DNA from 4 places in the Serratia sp. KH_031 genome. Region 1 is predicted to be linked to each of the others. Evidence: predicted binding sites of a transcription regulator. Region 1 holds the regulator's gene; each other region holds the start of a gene.
The links. Region 1 encodes PurR, which represses purine synthesis genes. Its sites were predicted from a motif close to CANGCAAACGTTTGCNTG; they were not measured.

Region 1 (3,214 bases):
CGGTTGGCGTGGTCAATTGAAAATAGCGGTAGATATCATCGTTAAACCACAACGCAGCCGTCAACTGGTAGTGGATTTTTATCGCCAGTTTCCTGATGTGGAGCTGTTAATTCAGCCCGAAGTGTTTAACGGTGTTTGGGATGCGTTGGTCGATGGGCGAGCGGAAATGGCGATTGGCGCGACCCGAGCCGTGCCGGTTGGTGGCGGTTTTGCCTTCCGCGATATGGGATTTATGAATTGGTTGTGTGTGGCGAGCCCGCAACATCCATTGGCCGCGATAGCAGGGGAATTGCATGACAACCAATTGCGGCCTTACCCGGCATTAGTACTGGAAGACACGTCGCGCAATCTGCCAAAACGCGTGACTTGGACGTTAGATAACCAGCGACGTTTGATTGTCCCTGATTGGTCATCGGCGATAGATTGTCTACGTGGTGGTTTGTGTGTGGGGATGGTTCCGGCTCATTTGGTTCTGCCGTTGGTACAAAGTGGTGAGCTGGTGGCGTTGCAACTGGGTCAACCTTTTCCTCCGAGTTTGTGCTGTCTGACTTGGCAGCAGAATGCTCAATCACCGGCGATGGAATGGTTGTTGGAGTATTTGGGAGATAGCGAGACGTTAAATCAGGAGTGGTTTAATGAACGGGAGCCGGGGGAGATGCTCCCCCAACCTAACAATTAACGGCGGTAATCGATAAATGGGCCGTCGGTCACTGAACGACGCTCGACCAACTTAGGATGGACTTCGATCACCTGTGATTCTTCACGTTTGCTGATAATGCGATCCAGCAACATAGTAAAGGCCATTTCACCCAGACGTTCTTTGGGCTGATGAATTGTCGTCAGCGCTGGGGTGAAGTAGCGCGCATTGCGCACGTTGTCATACCCGATCACCGAAATATCTTGTGGTACGCGCAAACCCAACTCATCGGCGGCACAAATCGCGCCCATCGCCATAATGTCACCGCCGCAGAATACCGCGGTTGGGCGATGTTTTTGCGATAAAATTTGGTGCATGGCTTTGTAACCAGACTCCGGTTCGAAGTCACCCTGAACAATCCATTCGTCCCGCACTTCAATATGGGCTTCTTGCAGCGCCTTTAAAAAGCCCTGATGACGGCCACCGCCAGTGTTACGGGATAATTGGCCGGGAATTGCGCCAATGTCGCGATGACCACGTTCGATCAAATAACGACCGGCCAAGTAACCACCGGCAAAGGCGTTATCAATAATGGTATCGGTGAAATCGCCGCGCGCCGCGCCCCAGTCCATCACCACCATTGGGATATTGCGATAATCCTCCAGCATGCCGAGCAGTTGATCGGGATATTCCGAACACATCACCAACAGACCATCAACCCGCTTTTGTGCCAGCATTGCTAAATAAGCCCGCTGTTTGTCGAGGTTGTTGTGGGAGTTACACAGGATCAGCGTATAGCCTTTGCTGTAGCAGCTATTTTCAACCGCTTCGATCACTTCGGCAAAGTAAGGAGCTTCGCTGGAGGTTGCCAGCAAACCGATCGATTTAGTGTGGTTAACCTTCAGGCTACGTGCGACCGCGCTCGGTGAATAGTGCAGATCTTTAATCGCGGCCCAAACGGCAGTTTTGGTATCTTCGGCGACGAAACGGGTCTTATTGATAACGTGCGAAACGGTGGTGGTGGAAACGCCCGCGCGTTTGGCCACATCTTTGATCGTTGCCATGTAGAAAGTGACTCCTAAATCTACTTGCATGCAGCATGTAAATTGGTTGTTAATCGTTTGCCTACGTAAAACCTTCTCCAGAACAGCGAAAACTAAGTTTTTAGTGTTGAAGTCGCGAATCGCTTGACTGGGAGGGACATATTTGCCGGTACGCAGTTGTGAACTGCGAATTCTGTCGCAAATTGAGCAAAAGTGGAAGAGGTAATCCATATTATAAGTCGAGAAATGATCACAAGATTTTACCCGCGAACTGTGGGAAAATACTTCGACGTATAAATGCTGTGGATTCTACGCAGCTTATCGCTAATTCGATGAGGAGCTTTTAATGGATACCGATCTGAAAATGTCGTTGATCACTACCGTGTGTGCATTGGCGATGATCATTGCTTTCGCTTTTACTGCCGTGATGCATTAATTCATACCAGCAATAAAAAGGCGCAGCACTCAATTGGCTGCGCCCGATCATTTTCCCGCGATTTACGCCAGATTTTCTGCTACAAACTTCCAGTTTACCAATGCCCAGAAGTGATCCAGGTAGGTAGGGCGCGCATTGCGGTAGTCGATATAGTAAGCGTGTTCCCACACATCCACAGTCAACAGCGCTTTGTCTTCACCCGTCAGCGGGGTTGCCGCGTTAGAGGTGTTGACGATCGCCAGTGAGCCGTCGGCTTTTTTCACCAACCAAGTCCAGCCCGCACCGAAGTTACCGATGGCAGATTTGGTAAACGCCTCTTTGAATTCTGCGAAAGAACCGAAAGATTTGTTGATCGCATCTGCGACTGCGCCAGTAGGTTCACCGCCTGCGTTTGGTGCCAAGCAGTGCCAGTAGAACGTGTGGTTCCAAACTTGTGCTGCGTTATTGAACACACCACCGGTAGAGGTTTTGATGATCTCTTCCAGTGATTTGCCTTCGAACTCGCTACCTTTCACCAGATTGTTCAGGTTCACCACGTAGGCGTTGTGGTGCTTGCCATAGTGATACTCTAGAGTTTCTGCGGAAATGTGTGGTGCGAGAGCGTCTTTCGCATACGGTAATGCAGGTAATTCAAACGACATTGCTTTCTCCTTTATTTATATACAGCGCTATTGTTCCAGTGGCTTATCGCCAAGTTGGCGACAGGCAGGAAAACAGAATTGTTATAATATTTTTATGGATATTAATTTTAACAACTTTCTGGGTGAAAAAAAGGTTTAAAAAGGGCGGTTAGACTAATTGGTTAAAGCATCGGCAATGGTTTACAACATAAAGGGAAAAGGCTGGGTGGAGTGTCCAGCCTTGGAGGATTGTACGGGAATCAACGAATGGTTTTCGGCGTCATCACTCGGCGAGCACCGATATAGTGATCTTGCCAATAATCGTTATTCAACTGGCTGATACGGATATCTTCACCGGTACGTGGTGACTGGATAAATTTGCCGTCGCCGAGGTAAACCCCAACATGATCGGCGGTGCCACGATTGTTGATGCGAAAGAACACCAGATCGCCACGTTCCAATTCGCTTTTCTTGATCG
Region 2 (3,214 bases), 2.0 Mb from region 1:
CAGTTTCCGAAGACACAGCTCTATCTCTAAAGCCTTCTGTGGATGTCAAGAGTAGGTAAGGTTCTTCGCGTTGCATCGAATTAAACCACATGCTCCACCGCTTGTGCGGGCCCCCGTCAATTCATTTGAGTTTTAACCTTGCGGCCGTACTCCCCAGGCGGTCGATTTAACGCGTTAGCTCCGGAAGCCACGCCTCAAGGGCACAACCTCCAAATCGACATCGTTTACAGCGTGGACTACCAGGGTATCTAATCCTGTTTGCTCCCCACGCTTTCGCACCTGAGCGTCAGTCTTTGTCCAGGGGGCCGCCTTCGCCACCGGTATTCCTCCAGATCTCTACGCATTTCACCGCTACACCTGGAATTCTACCCCCCTCTACAAGACTCTAGCTTGCCAGTTTCAAATGCAGTTCCCACGTTAAGCGCGGGGATTTCACATCTGACTTAACAAACCGCCTGCGTGCGCTTTACGCCCAGTAATTCCGATTAACGCTTGCACCCTCCGTATTACCGCGGCTGCTGGCACGGAGTTAGCCGGTGCTTCTTCTGCGAGTAACGTCAATGCTGAATGCTATTAACATCCAACCCTTCCTCCTCGCTGAAAGTGCTTTACAACCCTAAGGCCTTCTTCACACACGCGGCATGGCTGCATCAGGCTTGCGCCCATTGTGCAATATTCCCCACTGCTGCCTCCCGTAGGAGTCTGGACCGTGTCTCAGTTCCAGTGTGGCTGGTCATCCTCTCAGACCAGCTAGGGATCGTCGCCTAGGTGAGCCATTACCTCACCTACTAGCTAATCCCATCTGGGCACATCCGATGGTGTGAGGCCCTAAGGTCCCCCACTTTGGTCCGTAGACGTTATGCGGTATTAGCTACCGTTTCCAGTAGTTATCCCCCTCCATCGGGCAGTTTCCCAGACATTACTCACCCGTCCGCCGCTCGTCACCCGAAGAGCAAGCTCTTCTGTGCTACCGCTCGACTTGCATGTGTTAGGCCTGCCGCCAGCGTTCAATCTGAGCCATGATCAAACTCTTCAATTAAAAGCTTGATTTGCTGCCACTCGTGCAGCGATGCTCAAAGGTTACTGTATGAATTTTACTTCATGTGTCACTCTTCAAGGCTTGATATTCATTTGATGCTCGAAAGCATCTGGATATCATCTTGTGAGTGCCCACACAGATTGTCTGATAAATTGTTAAAGAGCAGTGAGTTACGCGCTTTCGCTTGCTAACTCGAGGTGGCGTATATTACGCTTTCCTCTTTCAGAGTCAACCCTAATTTTCAGGTTTTTTCTCTTCCGACCCCGGAGACTCTGTGAAGTTGTTCACATGTTCCCTGTCGATGGAGGCGCATTATAGGGAGTTCCACGCAGGCCGCAACAGGTATTTTCCACAAAAATGACTGTTTGCTGCATTCCACAGCAAAACCCGGCTTTATACCCTGTTTTGCACAAACTTATCCACAGAACGCATTTCTACAGAAAATTAACGAGCGTCACGCAAACGTTTTCGCTACAATTCCACGCGAAAAATGATCCCCCTTAATATGGGGGCGTTATCTGAATCTCTTCCTTTTACCTTCTATATAGAGAAAAGATTCACGTAACGCTCTTTTATTGCGACTCAAAAGCCAAGGGATAAAACCATGCAACAACCTCGTCCAATCCGCCGAGCGCTGCTCAGCGTTTCTGACAAAGCCGGTATCGTCGAATTCGCGCAAGCGCTTGCACAGCGTGGCGTAACACTTCTTTCTACTGGCGGCACAGCTCGCCTGTTGGCTGACGCAGGCCTCTCTGTTACCGAAGTTTCCGACTACACCGGTTTTCCGGAAATGATGGATGGCCGAGTGAAAACCCTACATCCAAAGGTGCATGGCGGTATTTTGGGTCGTCGCGGTCAAGACGATGCGATCATGGATCAACATGCGATCCAGCCGATCGATATGGTAGTTGTTAACTTGTACCCATTCGCTCAAACCGTCGCACGCCCTGATTGTTCGTTGGAAGATGCGGTTGAAAATATTGATATCGGCGGCCCGACAATGGTGCGTTCCGCGGCCAAGAACCACAAAGACGTCGCGATCGTGGTTAAGAGCAGCGACTACTCCACTATCATTACCGAGATGGATAACAATAATGGTTCCCTGCTGTTCAAGACCCGTTTCGATCTCGCAATCAAAGCCTTTGAGCACACCGCGGCCTACGACAGCATGATCGCCAACTACTTTGGCGCACTGGTTCCGGCTTATCACGGTGACACCGAACAACCTTCTGGCCGTTTCCCTCGCACCCTGAACCTGAACTACATCAAAAAGCAGGATATGCGTTACGGCGAAAACAGCCACCAGCAAGCCGCCTTCTATATAGCAGAGAATGTGCAAGAAGCTTCTGTCGCTACCGCCGAGCAGTTACAAGGTAAAGCGCTGTCTTACAACAACATCGCTGATACCGATGCTGCGCTGGAGTGCGTGAAAGAATTTGCCGAACCCGCCTGCGTGATCGTCAAACACGCCAACCCATGTGGTGTAGCGATCGGCGCTGACATTCTGGCGGCTTACGAGCGCGCTTACCAAACGGACCCAACTTCAGCCTTCGGTGGCATCATTGCTTTTAACCGCGAGTTGGATGCAGTAACTGCGCAGGCGATCATTAGTCGCCAGTTCGTTGAAGTGATTATTGCACCAAGCATCAGCCAAGAAGCACGCAATTTGCTGGCAGCCAAACAGAACGTTCGCGTTCTGGCTTGTGGTCAATGGCAGCAGCGCGTTGCCGACCTAGATTTCAAACGCGTTAACGGCGGCCTGCTGGTGCAAGATCGCGATCTGGGTATGGTGACCGAAGCGGATCTGCGTGTGGTTTCTGAACGTCAGCCAACGACTCAAGAGCTACGTGATGCCCTGTTCTGCTGGAAGGTGGCTAAATTCGTGAAATCCAATGCCATCGTCTATGCACGCGACAACATGACTATCGGTATAGGCGCCGGCCAGATGAGCCGCGTTTATTCCGCTAAGATCGCCGGGATCAAAGCCGCCGATGAAGGTTTGGAAGTAAAAGGCTCCGCGATGGCCTCCGACGCCTTCTTCCCGTTCCGCGATGGCATCGATGCCGCCGCCGCAGTAGGCATCACCTGCGTGATTCAACCGGGCGGTTCGATTCGTGATGACGAAGTGATCGCCGCCGCGAACGAACACAGCATTGCGATGATCTTCACCGATAT
Region 3 (3,214 bases), 870 kb from region 1:
GCGATTTGGTAGAGAGATCACATTTGGGGTAATTGGGGGAAATAACTGGGTGAGCGGAAACTCACCCGGAGACAAGCGGTTACAGTACTTTATGTGGGCCAAAGCATTCGTAATGGATACGATCGGCATCGACACCCATTGCCAGCAGTTGTTGACCCACATGCTGCATAAATGGCACTGGACCACAGAAGTAGTAGTGCATGTGTGGGTTTTTCAGGCTTTCAGCCACGTTATTCAAATCCATCAAACCGCTGCTGTGGTAGTCACTTCCAGCGACATCATCGGCACCCGGCTGGCGATACCACACATGGCGGCTCAGGTTTGGCATTTGCTCAGCGATAGCATCCACTTCATCAGCAAAAGCGTGTGAACTGCCGGTTTCAGCGGCGTGTAGCCACAATACATCAGCCGAATGTTGGTCGCGGTGCAGCATATTCAACATACCCAACATCGGTGTTTGGCCTACACCGCCGGAAATCAATGCAACCGGAGTGGTCGGTTCCACATTCAGGAAGAAATCCCCGTGTGGTGGGGCGATATGGATCACGTCGCCTTCTTTGGCTTGTGTGTGCAGGAAGTTGGAAACAATGCCCTGATCTTCACGTTTTACCGCGATGCGATAATATTGGCCGTTAGGCGCAGTGGTCAGTGAATATTGGCGGATTTCCTGATGTTCCCAATCATTGTTTTCGAGGTAAACCGCCAGATATTGACCCGGCTGATAATCCACGACTGAGCCACCATCGACGGGAGCCAATTCGAAGCTGCAAATCACATCACTCTGTGGTTGTTTCTTCACTATGCGGAATGGACGCAGGCCACGCCAGCCGCCGTTATCAGACTCACTTTCCTGATAAATTTGCTCTTCACGCTGGATAAACACGTTTGCCAACACGCCGTAAGCTTTCCCCCAAGCGTCTAGCACTTCTTGTCCTGGGCTGAATAATTCGTCCAAGGTCGCCAATAGGTGAGTGCCAACAATATTGTATTGTTCTGGTTTGATGTTGAAGCTGGCGTGTTTGTGAGCGATACGTTCAACGGCTGGCAACAACGCCGCCAAATTCTCAAGATTGCTCGCATAGGCGCAGATGGCGTCGAATAAGGCCTGACGCTGATCGCCGTTGCGTTGGTTGCTCATATTGAAAATATCTTTCAGTTCAGGGTTATGGCTGAACATACGATCGTAAAAGTGGGTGGTCAGTTTCGGGCCAGTTTCAGCCAGCAGGGGAATGGTGGATTTGACGGTGGCGATGGTTTGACTATCCAGCATGGGTGATACTCCTATTTAGCAATCTCTATGAGGACTTAATGTTGTATTTTAAATGCATCTTATTGATTTTTACTTTCCCTGTAAATACCCTTGTTTTTGTTATTGATATGTTAAGCGGCGATCGGGTTCACAGAACATGAAAAAACCGCACTATCGATATGAGTAAATCTCGGTTGCTTCCTGCGCATTTTTGTTGAATAAAAACCTGATATCATCACATGCCAATCGTTTGCGTAAAAACCTCTGTCAAGACCTACCTCGGTAGGGGAAAACAGTTTACACTGTTGCCCAGATCCCAAACGGGTGGTTATTTTTAGTTAGCTGATTCAAGTCAGGAGATGCCGGATGTTAAAGCGTGAAATGAACATTGCCGATTACGATGCCGATCTGTGGCGTGCTATGGAGCAAGAAGTTGTGCGTCAGGAAGAGCATATCGAGCTGATTGCTTCTGAGAACTACACCAGTCCGCGCGTGATGCAGGCTCAGGGTTCACAATTGACCAACAAGTACGCGGAAGGCTATCCGGGCAAGCGTTACTACGGTGGTTGCGAGTATGTAGACATCGTTGAGCAACTGGCTATCGATCGTGCTAAAGAGCTGTTCGGTGCCGATTATGCCAACGTTCAGCCACACTCTGGCTCTCAGGCTAACTTCGCGGTTTATACCGCTCTGCTGCAACCGGGCGATACCATTCTGGGTATGAACCTGGCGCACGGCGGCCACCTGACCCACGGTTCACCGGTCAACCTGTCTGGCAAACTGTACAAAGTGGTGCCTTACGGCATCGACGATAAAGGCCAAATCGATTACGAAGATCTGGCAAAACAGGCTCAGACCCATAAACCAAAAATGATCATCGGCGGCTTCTCGGCTTTCTCCGGTATCGTTGATTGGGCAAAAATGCGTGAAATCGCTGATAGCATCGGCGCTTACCTGTTCGTCGATATGGCGCACGTGGCAGGCCTGATTGCCGCTGGCGTTTACCCGAACCCAGTACCACATGCACACATCGTGACTACCACTACCCACAAAACACTGGCTGGTCCACGCGGTGGTTTGATTCTGGCGAAAGGCGGTGACGAAGATCTGTACAAAAAACTGAACTCTGCCGTTTTCCCTGGTGGTCAGGGTGGCCCTCTGATGCACGTGATCGCGGGTAAAGCGGTGGCGTTGAAAGAAGCGATGGAGCCTGAGTTCAAGGTTTACCAACAGCAAGTCGCGACCAACGCTAAAGCGATGGTAGAAGTGTTCTTGCAGCGCGGCTACAAAGTGGTTTCTGGCGGTACTCATAATCACCTGTTCTTGCTGGATCTGGTCGACAAAAACCTGACCGGTAAAGAAGCCGATGCCGCACTGGGTCGTGCCAATATCACCGTGAACAAAAACAGCGTACCAAACGATCCGAAGAGCCCGTTCGTGACTTCTGGTGTGCGTATCGGTACTCCAGCTGTGACTCGTCGTGGCTTTAAAGAAGCCGAAGTGCGTGAGTTGGCGGGTTGGATTTGTGATGTGTTGGATAACATCAACGACGAAGCGGTTATCGAACGCACCAAGAAGAAAGTGCTGGATATCTGCGCGCGTCTGCCCGTTTACGCCTAAGCGAAACGGCGGTCTGTTGTTAATCAGGCGGGAGCGATCCCGCCTTTTTTATAGCTAAAAATCAATAAGCTGCCTGATACAATTCAGCGCTGGCTCCACGCCCGAACCAGGATGTTTCGTTGAGGATCATTCTGTGTGCCATGTTGTTCTCCTTTATTCTTCAATACGTAAGCCGTAGGTTTTGAATTTTTCCAGTACGATCGCCATTTCTTCATCACTCAGTACCGGAACGGGGTCCTGGATTGCCAGTGTTGCCAAATAGAGAGTGGCGAGTGTTTCGACCTCATGAGCCAGCCACAGGGCTTTTTGCAAATTGGCTTCGCAGGTGATTAAACCGTGGTGTTG
Region 4 (3,214 bases), 2.4 Mb from region 1:
CAACAACAGATATAACTTAATGATGATGGCATTGGCGATATCAATAAAGAACGCCCCGACCATCGGCACCACCAGAAACGCCAGGTGAGAGGGTCCGAAGCGATCAGTAATCGCCTGCATGTTAGCGATAGCCGTTGGCGTCGCCCCCATACCAAAACCACAGTGCCCCGCCGCTAACACCGCCGCGTCGTAGTTTTTACCCATAATCCGGTAAGTCACGAAGATCGCATACAACGCCATTACCAGCGTCTGCACCGCCAGAATCGCCAACATTGGCAGCGCCAGTGAAGCCAGCTCCCACAAACGTAGGCTCATCAGCGCCATCGCCAGGAACAGTGACAAACTGACGTTACCCAACACCGATACCGCGCGTTCAAACACGGTGTAGAAACCAGTGAAAGCCAAGGTGTTGCTGAGGATCACGCCGACAAACAACACGCAGACAAAGGTCGGTAGTTCCAACATCGACCCTTTCAGTAGACCGGCAGCAAACTGCCCAGCGGTCAGACAAATAGCGATCATGGCGATGGTTTCGATCATCACCAGCGAGGTGATCAAGCGACCACTTTCCGGTTTTTCAAAACCACTCGGTTGAACGCTGTCGTCCGGCGTACCCTCTGGCGTGCTGGAGTGTTTGACCAGATAACGCGCCACCGGACCACCGATCAGACCACCCAGAACCAAACCAAAGGTGGCACAGGCCATCGCTACTTCGGTCGCGTTTTCAAAGCCGTACTTCTCAATAAACAGCTTGCTCCAAGCCGCACCAGTGCCGTGACCACCCGAAAGGGTAATCGAACCGGCGATCAATCCCATCAGTGGGTCCAGACCCAGCATTTTTGCCATGCCGATACCGATGGCGTTTTGCACCACCAGCAAACCCAGCACCACAAACAGGAACACCACCAAAGCTTTACCCCCAGCACGCAAACGAGCCAGGTTGGCGTTCAAACCAATGGTGGCGAAGAAAGCCAGCATCAAGGGATCTTTCAGCGACATGTCGAAGCTGACTTCCCAATTTACGGTTTTCTTCATCACCAGCAGCAGTAACGCCACCAACAGGCCGCCAGCAACCGGGGCAGGAATAGTATATTTTCGCAGTAGCGGAATAGAGCGTACGCATTTGCCCCCAAGGAGCAGCACCAGCGTAGCGGCGACTAAGGTGCCATAAGTATCAAGATGAAACATCCAGTACTCCATGTTAAAAAAACATCCAATAAAATAATAAGTTATAAAAATCACTCAACTTTTTTAACTTGATGAGAGCCGAATTAGAAGGAAAAAAGACTGAGATGACAAGAAAAAATAAATAAAAATGCGACATTTAAATGATTCACTCGGACTAAAAACCAAATGCGCAACCGTTTGCTTTTTGGCTGAGGTTCTCATTAAAATGCGTTCTTTGTCGTTGCCGGAAGTACCACACCATGACCATGCAATCCGCCGGGTTGGATAACGCACCAACCAACCACACGCCACCTCGTAACAGCGAACTGATTTATCGACTGGAAGATCGCCCGCCCCTACCACAAACGCTGTTTGCTGCTGGGCAACACCTACTGGCGATGTTCGTCGCCGTGATCACCCCGGCGTTGTTGATTTGTCAGGCATTAGGGCTGCCCGCGCAGGATACGCAACATATCATCAGTATGTCGCTGTTTGCTTCCGGTCTGGCTTCCATTTTGCAAATCAAAACTTGGGGGCCTGTGGGGTCAGGATTACTGTCAATTCAGGGCACCAGTTTTAACTTTGTTTCCCCGTTGATCATGGGTGGATTAGCGCTGAAAAACGGTGGCGCCGATGTGCCCACCATGATGGCGGCGCTGTTCGGCACCTTGATGGTGGCTTCCTGCACCGAGATTTTGCTGTCACGCGTGTTGCATTTGGCACGACGCATCATCACTCCGCTGGTGTCCGGTATTGTGGTGATGATTATTGGTCTGTCGCTGATTCAGGTGGGTTTAACCTCTATCGGTGGCGGCTATGCGGCGATGAACGATCACAGCTTCGGTGCTCCTAAAAACCTGATGCTGGCAGGTGCTGTGCTGCTGGTGATTATTCTGCTTAACCGCCAGCGTAACCCGTACCTACGCGTCGCTTCATTGGTGATCGCCATGGCAGTAGGCTACCTGTTGGCTTGGGCGTTGGAGATGCTGCCAGAAAGCCAACCTGTCACCAATACGGCGACAATCACCATCCCGACACCGCTGTATTATGGTTTGGGCTTCGACTGGAACCTACTGCTGCCATTAATGCTGATCTTTATGGTCACGTCGTTAGAAACCATTGGCGATATCACGGCAACCTCTGACGTTTCAGAACAACCCGTCAGTGGCCCACTCTATATGAAGCGCTTAAAAGGTGGCGTGCTAGCTAACGGTTTGAATTCAATGCTATCGGCGGTATTCAACACCTTCCCGAACTCTTGTTTTGGTCAAAACAACGGCGTGATCCAATTGACCGGTGTCGCCAGTCGTTATGTTGGGTTTGTCATCGCGCTGATGCTGATCGTACTGGGGTTATTCCCGGCGGTAGCGGGTTTTGTGCAACATATCCCTGAACCCGTTCTGGGTGGCGCGACTCTGGTGATGTTCGGCACCATTGCCGCTTCTGGCGTGCGTATTGTCTCACGCGAGAAACTGAACCGCCGGGCGATCATGATTATGGCGCTGTCACTGGCGGTCGGGATGGGTGTTTCCCAGCAGCCGTTGATTCTGCAATTTGCCCCTGACTGGCTGAAAACGCTGCTTTCCTCCGGTATCGCCGCCGGTGGTATCACTGCCATCGTACTTAACCTAATGTTCCCGCAGGAAAAAGAGTAAAAATCCGGACTTATATAATCAGGGGGCGCCGAGAGGGTGTCAGCGGCATCCCCTGATTAACCACTTATTTCAACGCGTTTAGGAAGGTAGTGGTGTATTCATAATCCTTGGTTTGTGCCGGATTCTGAGTACAGGTTGCCAGATCGCCCATACCAGGGAAATCACGAACCAGTGACCACATAGAAACCAGGTTCAGACCTTTTTGTTTTGCATACTGCGCAGTTTGGGTCGCATCCTGGAAGGTGAACATTTCACCCGCGACATCATTCTGACCAATCATTGGGATCACCCCGATGATTTTGTACAGATCGGCGGCTGATTTCTCAGGGTAGATCTTGGCCAGATTGGTTTTGGTGCCTTCGATAGCACTCACTGCCGCATCCCCCATATCG

Region 2: purH (bifunctional phosphoribosylaminoimidazolecarboxamide formyltransferase/IMP cyclohydrolase) is a predicted target of PurR. The motif match lies at 1,495-1,512, and genes of this name have one in related genera.
Region 3: glyA (serine hydroxymethyltransferase) is a predicted target of PurR. The motif match lies at 1,489-1,506, and genes of this name have one in related genera.
Region 4: AC3ISQ_RS21475 (nucleobase:cation symporter-2 family protein) is a predicted target of PurR. The motif match lies at 1,355-1,372, and genes of this name have one in related genera.

Annotation. Positions count from the first base shown of each region.
Region 1 is NZ_CM174496.1:2,287,498-2,290,711, forward strand. It holds gene punR (DNA-binding transcriptional activator PunR) at 1-679, shown strand, start outside; gene purR (HTH-type transcriptional repressor PurR) at 676-1,701, opposite strand; gene cydH (cytochrome bd-I oxidase subunit CydH) at 2,027-2,116, shown strand; gene sodB (superoxide dismutase [Fe]) at 2,179-2,757, opposite strand; gene AC3ISQ_RS10285 (C40 family peptidase) at 2,997-3,214, opposite strand, start outside.
Region 2 is NZ_CM174496.1:329,876-333,089, reverse strand. It holds rRNA gene AC3ISQ_RS01490 (16S ribosomal RNA) at 1-1,039, opposite strand, end outside; gene purH (bifunctional phosphoribosylaminoimidazolecarboxamide formyltransferase/IMP cyclohydrolase) at 1,644-3,214, shown strand, end outside.
Region 3 is NZ_CM174496.1:1,419,791-1,423,004, forward strand. It holds gene hmpA (NO-inducible flavohemoprotein) at 80-1,270, opposite strand; gene glyA (serine hydroxymethyltransferase) at 1,616-2,869, shown strand; gene fucA (L-fuculose-phosphate aldolase) at 3,023-3,214, opposite strand, start outside.
Region 4 is NZ_CM174496.1:4,738,288-4,741,501, forward strand. It holds gene gltS (sodium/glutamate symporter) at 1-1,188, opposite strand, end outside; gene AC3ISQ_RS21475 (nucleobase:cation symporter-2 family protein) at 1,428-2,822, shown strand; gene AC3ISQ_RS21480 (fibronectin type III domain-containing protein) at 2,887-3,214, opposite strand, start outside.